2 regions of the Streptomyces sp. NPDC059832 genome follow, and region 1 is predicted to be linked to the other one. Evidence: riboswitches for the same ligand, from Rfam matches in the RefSeq annotation. Region 1 holds a riboswitch; the other holds the start of a gene.

Evidence for each region. Region 1 has a riboswitch for cobalamin ahead of ACFV8T_RS15895 (ABC transporter substrate-binding protein). Riboswitches for the same ligand answer to the same signal wherever they lie in the genome.
Region 2: another riboswitch for cobalamin. It lies ahead of cobN (cobaltochelatase subunit CobN); the one in region 1 lies ahead of ACFV8T_RS15895 (ABC transporter substrate-binding protein).

The regions. Positions count from the first base shown of each region.
Region 1 is NZ_JBHWIY010000007.1:361,917-367,466, reverse strand. It holds gene ACFV8T_RS15915 (beta-ketoacyl-[acyl-carrier-protein] synthase family protein) at 1-159, shown strand, start outside; gene ACFV8T_RS15910 (acyl-CoA dehydrogenase) at 173-2,023, shown strand; gene ACFV8T_RS15905 (phosphopantetheine-binding protein) at 2,283-2,561, shown strand; gene ACFV8T_RS15900 (beta-ketoacyl-[acyl-carrier-protein] synthase family protein) at 2,558-3,781, shown strand; cobalamin riboswitch at 3,861-4,052, shown strand; gene ACFV8T_RS15895 (ABC transporter substrate-binding protein) at 4,088-5,155, shown strand; gene ACFV8T_RS15890 (FecCD family ABC transporter permease) at 5,152-5,550, shown strand, end outside.
Region 2 is NZ_JBHWIY010000012.1:90,593-96,142, forward strand. It holds gene cobN (cobaltochelatase subunit CobN) at 1-2,160, opposite strand, end outside; adenosylcobalamin (AdoCbl) riboswitch at 2,247-2,327, opposite strand; gene cobG (precorrin-3B synthase) at 2,428-3,747, shown strand; gene ACFV8T_RS22390 (precorrin-8X methylmutase) at 3,811-4,437, shown strand; gene ACFV8T_RS22395 (precorrin-2 C(20)-methyltransferase) at 4,440-5,550, shown strand, end outside.

The sequences.
Region 1 (5,550 bases):
GACCTCGACTGCGTGGTCAAGGAACCCCGGATCCAGCAGGTCGAGCGGGCGCTGAGCCACTCCTTCGGCTTCGGCGGGCACAACGTCGTACTCGCTTTCCAACGCGTCGACGTGGACGGGCCGCCACCCGCGGACCCGGGTGTCCTCGCCGTTGCTTGATCGTTATATTTTCATGACCGCAACGATCGACAGCTCTTCCACAAAACGGTCCACGGACCTCCTCACCGGTGTGCTCCTCGGCGACAACTTCCGCCGGGAGCACGGTTTCTGGCAGCGGCTGATCAGCACCGAACCCTTCCGCCGCCCCGACCGCAGCACGACCGAGGAACGCCTGGCTCTCACGTACGAGCGGCTGCGCGTCCTCAACGACTGCCTGGACAGCGGCGCCCGGCTGGCCGCCGACCACCGCGCCCTCGCGGCCCTGCACGAATGGCTGGGCCCGGTGGACCCGGCGCTGACCACGGTGGCGGGCATCCACTACAACCTCTTTCTCGGCAGCCTCCTCGACCACGGCGGCGACCGCGATCTGTCGGACTTCCTGAGGCTGCGGCGCATCGGCACCTTTCTCTGTACGGAGGTGGCACACGGCAACGATGCCGCGGCCGTCGAGACCACAGCCGAGTACGACCGCGAGCGCGACGGATTCGTGCTCGGCACACCGCACGCCGGGGCCCAGAAATTCATGCCCAACACCAGTCCGGCGGGCGGCCCCAAGACCGGGCTCGTGGCCGCGCGGCTGCTCGTCGACGGCGCCGATCAGGGGGTCTTCCTCTTTCTCGTACCGCTCACCGACGGCGTACAGGCTCTGCCCGGCGTACGGATCCGCAGGCTCCCCACCCGCACCGGCAGCCCGGTGGACCACTGCCTGACCTCCTTCGACCAGGTCTTCGTGGGACGCGCCGCGCTGCTCGGCGGGGACCACGGACGGATCGGTGCGGACGGCGGGTTCAGCAGCACCCTCGACAACCGAAGGCGTCGCTTCCTCGCGTCGATCGGGCGAGTCACCTCCGGCAAGATCTCGATGACGGCCTGCGCGGTCGGCTGCGCGCGGGCCACACTCGCCGTCGCCGTCCGCTACGGCGGCCACCGGTACGTCTCGGGCCCCCGGGGCTCGCGGCAGGTGCCGGTGATCGCCCACCGCAGCCACCACGGACCGCTCGCCTCCGCCACGGCCACCGTCTTCGCGATGAGCCTGCTGCACCGCAGGGCCCTGGACCGCTGGGAAGGGGGCGGGCAACGGGAGGAGGCGGAGCGGCTGGTCGCCGTCGCCAAGGGGTGGGTCACCTGGCAGGCCAGGTCAGTGATCGTCGAATGCCGTGAACGCTGCGGCGCCCAGGCGCTCCTGGAGAACAACGGCATGAGTGAACTCCTCACGGGAGTGGAGGGTGCCATCACGGCCGAGGGCGACAACATGGCCATCCACGCCAAGGCGGCCGCGGAGATGCTCTTCGCCACCGCACCGGGCGGACCCGAGGCTTCCTCCGGCGGCGGACCCGGCGAACTCGACGACCCCCGGTTCCTCGGGGGGCTGCTCGCGGAACTGGAGCGGATCTGGTTCGGGCGGGCCCGGGAGCGGATGCGCCTCGCACCGCACGGTGACCCGCTCGCGCGGTGGAACGTGGCGTCCGGGCCGGCCCTGCGCGGCGTCGAGGCGCACGCCCAATGGCAGGCGGCCGAGGCGTACGAGGAAGCGGTGGCCGCGCTGCCCGAGGGGCCCGCCCGCGAACGGCTCGGCGAGCTGCAACGGCTCTTCGCGCTCGACCGGATCGCCCGCAACAGCGGTGATCTGCTGGCAGCGGGCCTGTTGACCGCCGACCAGGTCAACGGACTGCCGGACCGGGTGGAAGAGCTCATCACCATGGTCGCCGCCCGACTGCCCGACCTGGTCGAGTCCTTCGCGCTGCCGCCGGAGCTGCTCGCCGACTGGCCCATCGCCGGAGCCGACTACGTGGCTGCCTACGACGAGCCGGGAGCCGCCTGGCGGACGGGCGGGGACCGGGCGACGGTTCAGGACGGGCGATGAGGGCCATGACGAGGAGGGGAACAGCTGTACGGGGTCACCGGATCAGGGAGGCGGCCGGGGCTCTCGGAGTCCGGGTTGTCCTGCTGGCCTACTGGGGTACGGCGTCCGTCCTGGCCCGGTGGTGCGGGGAGCGCGGGGAAGACGGTGCCGAATCGGTTCGGCACAAGGCGTAACTGGAGGCACTCCACCCAGTTGATTCGGCGTCGGGACGGTGTCACCGCCGGCCCGACAGCCGGACCGAATGATGGAGAGAAAGCTCATGAGTGCGATTCATCCCAAGATCACCGAGGTTCTGACACACACCTTCAAAGTGCCCGTTGCCGAGATCCACCCGGGCTCCACGATGGACAGCCTGGAGATGGACTCCCTCGCCGTCGCCGAGTTCGCCGTCCTCATCAGGGAGACGGCCGGCGGCAACCGGGACTTCGACCAGCTCCCCAAGGACGCGACGCTGGCCGACATCACACGGTTCATCGACCTGGCAGCCGGCCGCGGCGCGCGGGTGGGCGGCGGGACCGCGATGAGCAACGCCCGATGAACAGGCCGGCCGTCGCCGTCACCGGCCTGGGCATGATCACCCCGGTCGGCAACGACACCGAATCCACCTGGCGGGGCGTGTGCGCGGGAGTGTCACCGGCCCGTACCGTCGCCGAGCTCGAAGGGTGCGCGATCGACTTCGCGTGCATGGTCGACGGCATCGACCTGGACGCCGCGATCGGCGGCCGGGCGTCCTTCCGCATGGGGAAGTACGTGAAACTCGCCGTGCTCGCCGCCCGGGAGGCGGTCGCCGACGCGGGGCTGGACCCGGCCCGGTGGGAGGGCGCCCGGGTCGCGGTGGTCGTCGGCACCAGCAGCGGGGGTTCCGCCTCGCTGACCGAGCAGGCCGTCGTGCTCGACCGGTTCGGAGCAGGGGCCACCTCTCCCTCGGGCATCCTGCTCACCATTCCCAACATGCCCGCCGCCGAGATCGCGATCCAGCTGCGGGCCACCGGACCCAGCATGGCCCCGTGCACCGCCTGTTCGTCCGGTGTCACCGCGCTGTCCGTCGCCCGCGACCTCCTGGTCACCGGGCAGTGCGACATCGCTGTCGCCGGAGCCACCGAGTCGATCGTCTACCCGGCCGCCATGGCCGGGTTCGCCAGGTCCGGAGCCGGGGCCCGGACGGATGGCGACCCGGCCACGCTGTGCCGTCCCTTCGCGGCCGACCGGGCCGGTCTGGTCATGGGCGAGGGCGCGGCCGTCATGGTGCTGGAACGGGTGGACGACGCCGATGCCCGGGGCGCGGCCCCACGGGCGCTGCTCGCCGGTACCGGCGCCACCACCGACGCCTACCACCCCATCAGTCCGCATCCGTCCGGCACGGTCGCCCAGGCGGCGGTGGAGGCCGCGCTGCGCGACGCGGGCTGGGCGGCCGAGGACGTCGAGCACGTCAACGCACACGGCACGGCGACACCGGTCAACGATGCCACCGAGGCCGCCCTCATCGCCCGGGTCTACCCGCACCGGCCGCCCGTCACCGCCCCCAAGGGTGTACTGGGGCACTGCATGGGGGCGGCCGGTGCGATCGAGGCCGGACTCACCGTCCTCACGCTCCAACGCGGAGTCGTACCACCGATCGCCAACCTGGACGCCCCGGCGCCCGAGTTCGACATCGACTGCGTCACCGAACGACCGCTGCGGCAGCCCATCCGGCGCGCCGTCAGCCATTCCTTCGGCTTCGGCGGACACAACGCCGTCATCGCTCTTCAGCGTCCGTAGGCATCCGGCAGGTGGTGCGACGGGACACACAGCCCGGCGTACCACCGGCCACACCCCCCATGAGCTGCGCAGAGCCTCGTGATAGCTTGCCGGAGCCAGTCGAACTCCACGTAATGGGGTCAGGGAATCCGGTGAGAATCCGGAACTGACGCGCAGCGGTGAGGGGGACGGGCGGGGCCACGGCCACTGGGACCACCCTCGGGTGTCCTGGGAAGGCGTCCCGTCCGAAGGAACCCGAGTCCGAAGACCTGCTGGCGCCCGCGACCCGGCACCGGGCCGCGGAACTCCGTACAGCGGGCTCCGCGCATGAGCCCTCAGACGCAGAGGGACTCCGTGCCGTCCATAGCCAGCCCCATCCGCATCATGGCCCTGCTCTCGGCGGGACTCGTCCTGCTGACCGGCTGCGGAGGCGGGACCGACGACTCCGCCGCGAAGCCGGACTCCGCGGACGGATACCCGGTGACGCTGAAGAACTGCGGACGCACCGTCACCGTCGAAGCCGCGCCACGGCACGCCGTCTCGGTGGACCAGGGATCGACGGAGATCCTGCTCTCCCTCGGCCTCGCCGACCGGATGGCCGCCACCGCGACCTGGACCGACCCGGTGATGAAGGGTCTGGAGAAGGCCAACGCCGAAGTGCCCAGGATCGCGGACAACCGGCCGTCGTCGGAGAAGGTCCTCGACCGCGAGCCCGACTTCGTCAGCGCGTCGTTCGAATCGACGCTCGCCAAGGGCGGCGTCGCACCGCGCGAACAGTTCGAATCGCTCGGCGTCCCCACCTATGTCTCGCCCGCCGACTGCACCGGCAAGGACAACAGCGGCGGCGGCGACGGCGCCCGTACCGCCCCGCTGACCATGGACAGCGTCTACGGCGAAGTGCGCGAACTGGCCGAGGTGTTCGGCGTACCGGAGCGCGGTGACGCGCTCGTGGCGCAGTTGCGGGCCCGGGTGAAGAAAGCGGCCGAGGGCATCGACGCCTCCGACGCGACCCTCCTGTACTGGTTCTCCGACTCCAAGGCCCCGTACCTGGCCGGCTGCTGCGGAGCGCCCGGGATCATCACCGAAGAGCTCGGCGCGAAGAACGTCTTCGACGACACCCATGAGGAATGGCCCCAGATCAGCTGGGAGACCGTCGCCGACCGCAACCCCGACGTCCTGGTCGTCGGCGACCTGACCCGCAAGGCCCAGACCGCCGAGAGCGCCGCGAAGAAGATCGAGTTCCTGGAGTCCAACCCCGTCACGAAGAACATGGACGCCGTCAGGCACAAGCGGTACGTGCTGCTGAGCGGCCAGTCCATGAACCCGTCCGTCCGGACGGTCGAGGGCATCGAACGCGTGGCAGCCGGACTGCGCAGGTTCGGGCTCGCCGGGTGACGGGGACCGAACGGGGCACGGCGGTGGCCGCACCGCCCGCCCCCGCCACCTCCCCCCGGGCCACGAAGGGCGCACGGCGACTGCGCGGCGGGGCCCTGTGGGTCTGCGGCGCCGCGTTGCTCGTCGTCTCCGTCGCGGTCGCCGTCACCATCGGCCCCGCCCGGATCTCCGTGGCCGACGTCTGGTCCGCGGTGGCCTCCCACCTCGGCTGGGGGCGTTCACGGCTCTCCCCGATCCGGGACGGCATCATCTGGAACCTGCGGATGCCGCGCACCCTGCTCGCAGCGGTGTGCGGTGCCGGGCTCGCGGTGTGCGGCACCGTCATGCAGTCGCTGCTCCGCAATCCGCTCGCCGACCCCTTCGTCCTCGGTGTCTCCTCCGGAGCGTCCACCGGC
Region 2 (5,550 bases), on a different contig from region 1:
GGCCTCGTCGGCGGTGACCCGGGTCGCGGCGGACTCGTCGAGCCCCAACGCCTCGCGCAGACCCGGCAGGGAGGCCGTGCCACCCCAGATCTGACGGGCGCGCAGGATCGCGAGGACGAGGTTGACCCGGTCGGCGCCGGCCGGGGCACCGCCCAGGACATGCAGGCCGTCGCGGATCTGCGCGTCCTTGATCTCGCAGAGCCAGCCGTCGAGATGCATGATGAACTCGTCGAAGCCCTCGTCCTCGGGGCGGTCTTCGAGCCCCAGGTCGTGATCGAGCTTGGCCGCCTGGATCAGGGTCCAGATCTGTGCGCGGATCGCCGGCAGCTTCGCCGGGTCCATCGCCGCGATCTGGGCGTGCTCGTCCAGGAGTTGTTCGAGCCGGGCGATGTCCCCGTAGCTGTCGGCGCGCGCCATCGGCGGTACGAGGTGGTCCACGAGGGTGGCGTGGACGCGCCGCTTGGCCTGCGTCCCCTCGCCCGGGTCGTTGACCAGGAACGGGTAGATGAGCGGGAGGTCGCCGAGGGCGGCGTCGGGGCCGCAGGCGGCGGAGAGGCCGGCGTTCTTGCCCGGCAGCCATTCCAGGTTGCCGTGCTTGCCGAGGTGGATCATCGCGTCGGCGCCGAAGCCGTTGTCGTCGGCCGGGGCGGCGATCCAGCGGTAGGCGGCCAGGTAGTGGTGCGAGGGCGGCAGATCGGGGTCGTGGTAGATCGCGATCGGGTTCTCGCCGAAGCCGCGCGGCGGCTGGATGAGGATGAGCAGATTGCCGCGGCGCAGGGCCGCGAGGACGATGTCGCCGTCCGGGTTGCTCGACCGGTCCACGAACATCTCGCCCGGGGCGGGGCCCCAGTGCTGCTCGACGGCTTCGCGGAGCTCGGCCGGGAGGGTCGCGTACCAGCGCCGGTAGTCGGCGGCCGGGATGCGGACCGGGTTGCGGGCCAACTGCTCCTCAGTGAGCCACTCCTGGTCGTGGCCGCCCGCCTCGATCAGCGCGCGGATCAGCTCGTCGCCGTCGCCCGACGCGAGGCCGGGGACCTCCTCCGTACCGAAGTCGTATCCCTCGGCGCGGAGTCGGCGCAGCAGGGCGACGGCGCTGGCCGGGGTGTCGAGGCCGACCGCGTTGCCGATCCGGGAGTGCTTGGTCGGGTACGCGGAGAGGACGAGCGCGATCCGCTTCTCGGCGGCCGGGATGTGGCGCAGCCGGGCATGGCGCACGGCGATCCCGGCGACGCGGGCGGCGCGCTCGGTGTCGGCGACGTACGCGGGCAGGCCGTCCTCGTCGATCTCCTTGAACGAGAACGGCACGGTGATCAGGCGGCCGTCGAACTCGGGGACCGCGATCTGGCTGGCGGCGTCGAGCGGGGAGACTCCCTCGTCGTTGTCTTCCCAGTCGGTGCGCGAACCGGTGAGGCAGAGGGCCTGGAGGATGGGTACGTCGAGGCCGCTGAGAACGCCCGCGTCCCAGGACTCGTCGTCACCGCCCGCCGACGCCTCGGCGGGCCGGGTGCCGCCCGCGGCGAGGACGGTCGTCACGATCGCGTCGGCGGCGCGCAGTGCTTCGATGAGTTCGGGCTCGGGGGTGCGCAGCGAGGCGACGTACAGCGGCAGCGCACGGGCGCCCGCGTCCTCGACGGCACGGCACAGGGCCTCGATGAACGCGGTGTTGCCGCTCATGTGGTGGGCGCGGTAGTAGAGCACGGCGACGACCGGGCCGTCGGTGCGCCGGGGGGTGCGCTCCAGCGGGCCCCAGGAGGGTGCCGGGGCGGGCGGGGCGAAGCCGTGGCCGGTGAGCAGGACGGTGTCGGAGAGGAAGCGGGCGAGCTGGTCCAGGTTGCCCGGCCCGCCGTGGGCCAGATAGGCATGGGCCTCGGCGGCGATGCCGATGGGGACCGTCGAGGCGGCCATCAGCTGGGCGTCGGGGGCCTGTTCGCCGGTGAGGACGACGACGGGGCGTCCGGTGGCGAGCACTTGGTCGAGGCCGTCCTGCCAGGCGCGTACCCCGCCGAGGAGGCGCACGACGACCAGGTCGACGCCGTCCAGGAGCTGTGGCAGGTCCTGGAGCGGGAGCCGGGAGGGATTGGCGTAGCGGTAGGAGACCGGGCCCTCCGAGGCGCGGGCGCTGAGCAGGTCGGTGTCGGACGTCGACAGGAGCAGGATCATGCGGCGTCGGGCCTTCCTCGGGGTGTCCACGCCCCGGGCGGTGTCGGAATGAAGCTCCCCGCTCGAACGGATCCGAGCGTGTGGGGAAGGGAGTTCCTGACTTGCCCGGCCGTGGCCGGACTCACAGTGGCGGGACCGTGCCGGACTTGCACCGGACTTCCTCCCCTGTCGCCGTCTGTGGCGACGACGTGCCGGATGGCCCGTCACTAGGCATAGTAAGGGCCGGTCAACCGATGGAGGACATACGGATCTGGTCAGATGGTCGGTATGCTCGCCGCCATGCCACGACCTGCCACTTCGCCTTCACCGCCGGGAGACGCGTCTCCCCGGGACCGCGGTGACGCCTGCCCCGGCACGCTGCGGCTGCACCGGGCGGACGACGGCGCTCTGGCCCGCGTCCGTGTTCCCGGCGGTCTGCTGACCGCGGAGCAGGCGGACGCCCTGGGGGCGTTGGCGGGGAGCCTGGGCGATGGTGAGTTGCATCTCACTTCGCGCGGCAATGTCCAGTTGCGCGGGCTGGGTCCGGACTGCGGAGGCGAACTGGCCGACGGGCTGGGCGAGGCGGGGCTGCTGCGCTCCGCGCGCCACGAGCGGATACGCAACATCGTGGCGTCGCCGCTCTCGGGGCTCGACGGCCGCGGCGCACGGGACGTCGGCCCCTGGCTGTCCGCGCTGGACGCGCTGTTGTGCGCGGGCGACCGGACGGCGGGCCTCTCGGGCAGGTTCCTGTTCGTGCTCGACGACGGACGTGGCGATGTGGACGCGCTGGGCGGCGACGTGACGTTGCTGGCGCAGGATGACGGAACGGCGCTGCTGCGGATCGGCACGGCCGGGACCGTGGTACGGATACCGGGCGCGCAGGCGCCGCAGGCCGCCCTCCTGGCGGCCGGGACCTTCCTGGATCAGGCGTCGGGCACCGGTGCCTGGCGCGTGCCGGACCTGCCCGGCGGTGCCGGATCCCTCTTCGACGAGGTCGTACGACGGTTGCGTGCGACGGGTACCGGCACCACTTCCACCGAGGACCGTGCCTGCCCGCGGAGCTCGGACGGCCCCGCCCCCGGCGTCGTGACCGGCCGGCACGACGGGGCCGCGCTGTCCGTCGGCATCCCCCTGGGGCGCGTCGGCCCGGCGCAGTGGCGGTCGTTGACGGACACGGCCCGGCACCGGGGCCGCGGTGAGTTGCGGCTGACACCGTGGCGCGGGGTCGTCGTACCGGGGGTGGAGCGGCGGCGGGCCGCAGGGCTGCTGGACGATCTGGGGGCCACCGGCCTCGTCGTCGGACCCGGCTCCCCCTGGGCCGGGGTGGGTGCCTGTATCGGCCGGCCCGGCTGCGCGAAGTCGCTGGCCGATGTGCGGGCCCAGGCGGCGGACGCGGTGGGGGCCGTGGGCCCGTTGCCGGTGTACTGGTCCGGGTGCGAGCGCCGGTGCGGCCACCCCCGCGGCGAGTGGGTGGACGTCGTCGCCACCCCCGACGGACACCGGATCTCGCTCGTACGGGGCGAGGTACGGGACGCGCCCGTGAGCGTCCCCGACAGCCCCGGTGGGCTCGCCGCCGCGGTGGCCGCGGCCCGCCGCGCGCGCGGCTGATCCCGTACACCCCACTCCCCTGTACCCGACCGTCGCACGCCCGAGGAAGAGAGCGAAAGCACTGTGCACCAGTACGAGAAGGACGGACCGGCGATCTACCGCCAGTCCTTCGCCACGATCCGTGCAGAGGCGGATCTCGCAGGCCTGCCCGCCGATGTGAGCCAGGTCGCGGTCCGCATGATCCACGCCTGCGGGATGGTCGACCTCGTCCGTGATCTCGCTTTCACCCCGGACGCGGTCGCCCGCGCCCGCGCCGCTCTGCGGGCCGGCGCACCCATCCTGTGCGATGTGGCCATGGTCGCCAGCGGCGTCACCCGCAAGCGGCTGCCCGCGGACAACGAGGTGGTGTGCACCCTGTCCGACCCGGCGGTGCCGGAACTCGCGAAGCAGCTGGGCACCACCCGCAGCGCCGCAGCCCTGGAGCTGTGGCGCGACCGGCTGGACGGCGCGGTCGTCGCCGTCGGAAACGCACCGACCGCCCTGTTCCGGCTGCTGGAGATGATCGAGGAGGGCGCGCCGCGCCCCGCCGCCGTCATCGGCGTGCCGGTCGGCTTCATCGGTGCCGCCGAGTCCAAGGACGCCCTGGCCTCGCACCCGTCCGGGCTGGAGCATCTGATCGTTCGGGGCCGTCGCGGTGGCAGCGCCATGGCGGCCGCCGCCCTCAACGCGATTGCCAGCGAGGAAGAGTAGACGTGAGCGAGCAGAAGACGGGCCGGCTGTACGGGGTCGGGCTCGGCCCCGGCGATCCGGCCCTGATGACCGTACGCGCGGTGGAGATCATCGCCGAGGCCGATGTCATCGCCTACCACAGCGCCCGGCACGGGCGGTCCATCGCCCGGTCCATCGCGGCGAAGCACATCCGTGCCGACCATGTCGAGGAGCCGCTGGTCTACCCCGTCACGACGGAGACCACGGACCACCCGGGCGGCTACCGGGGAGCGATGGAGGAGTTCTACGCCGAGGCGGCGGCCCGCCTGGCGGTGCATCTCGACGCCGGCCGCACGGTCGCCGTGCTGGCCGAGGGCGACCCGCTCTTCTACGGCTCGTACATGCACATGCACAAGCGGCTCGCCGACCGCTACCCGACCGAGGTGATCCCGGGCGTCACCTCGGTCAGCGCGGCCGCCGCGCGGCTCGGCACCCCGCTCGTCGAGGGCGAGGAGGTGCTGACCATCCTGCCCGGCACCCTGCCGGAGGAGGAGCTGACCGCCCGGCTCGCCGCCACCGACGCCGCGGTGGTCATGAAGCTGGGACGTACGTTTCCCGCCGTGCGCCGCGCCTTCGAGACGTCCGGGCGGCTGCCCGAGGCGCGGTACGTCGAGCGCGCCACGATGGCCGGGGAGCGGGTGGGCGACCTGGCCGAGGTCGACGCCGGCTCCGTGCCGTACTTCGCGGTCGCGGTCCTGCCCAGCAGGATCGGAGCGCCGCGTCCCGAACGTGCCCCGGAGGGCGGCGAGGTGACCGTGGTCGGCACCGGCCCGGCCGGGCCGCTGTGGCTGACTCCCGAGACGCGCGGGGCGCTGGCCGCCGCCGACGACCTGGTCGGCTACACCACCTATCTGGACCGGGTGCCGGTACGGCCGGGGCAGGTGCGCCACGGCTCGGACAACAAGGTCGAGTCGGAGCGCGCCGAGTTCGCCCTCGATCTGGCCCGGCGCGGACGTCGGGTGGCCGTGGTGTCGGGCGGCGACCCCGGGGTCTTCGCCATGGCGACGGCCGTCCTGGAGGTGGCGTCGCAGGACGAGTACGCGCAGGTGCCGGTGCGGGTGCTGCCGGGGGTGACCGCGGCCAACGCCGCCGCTG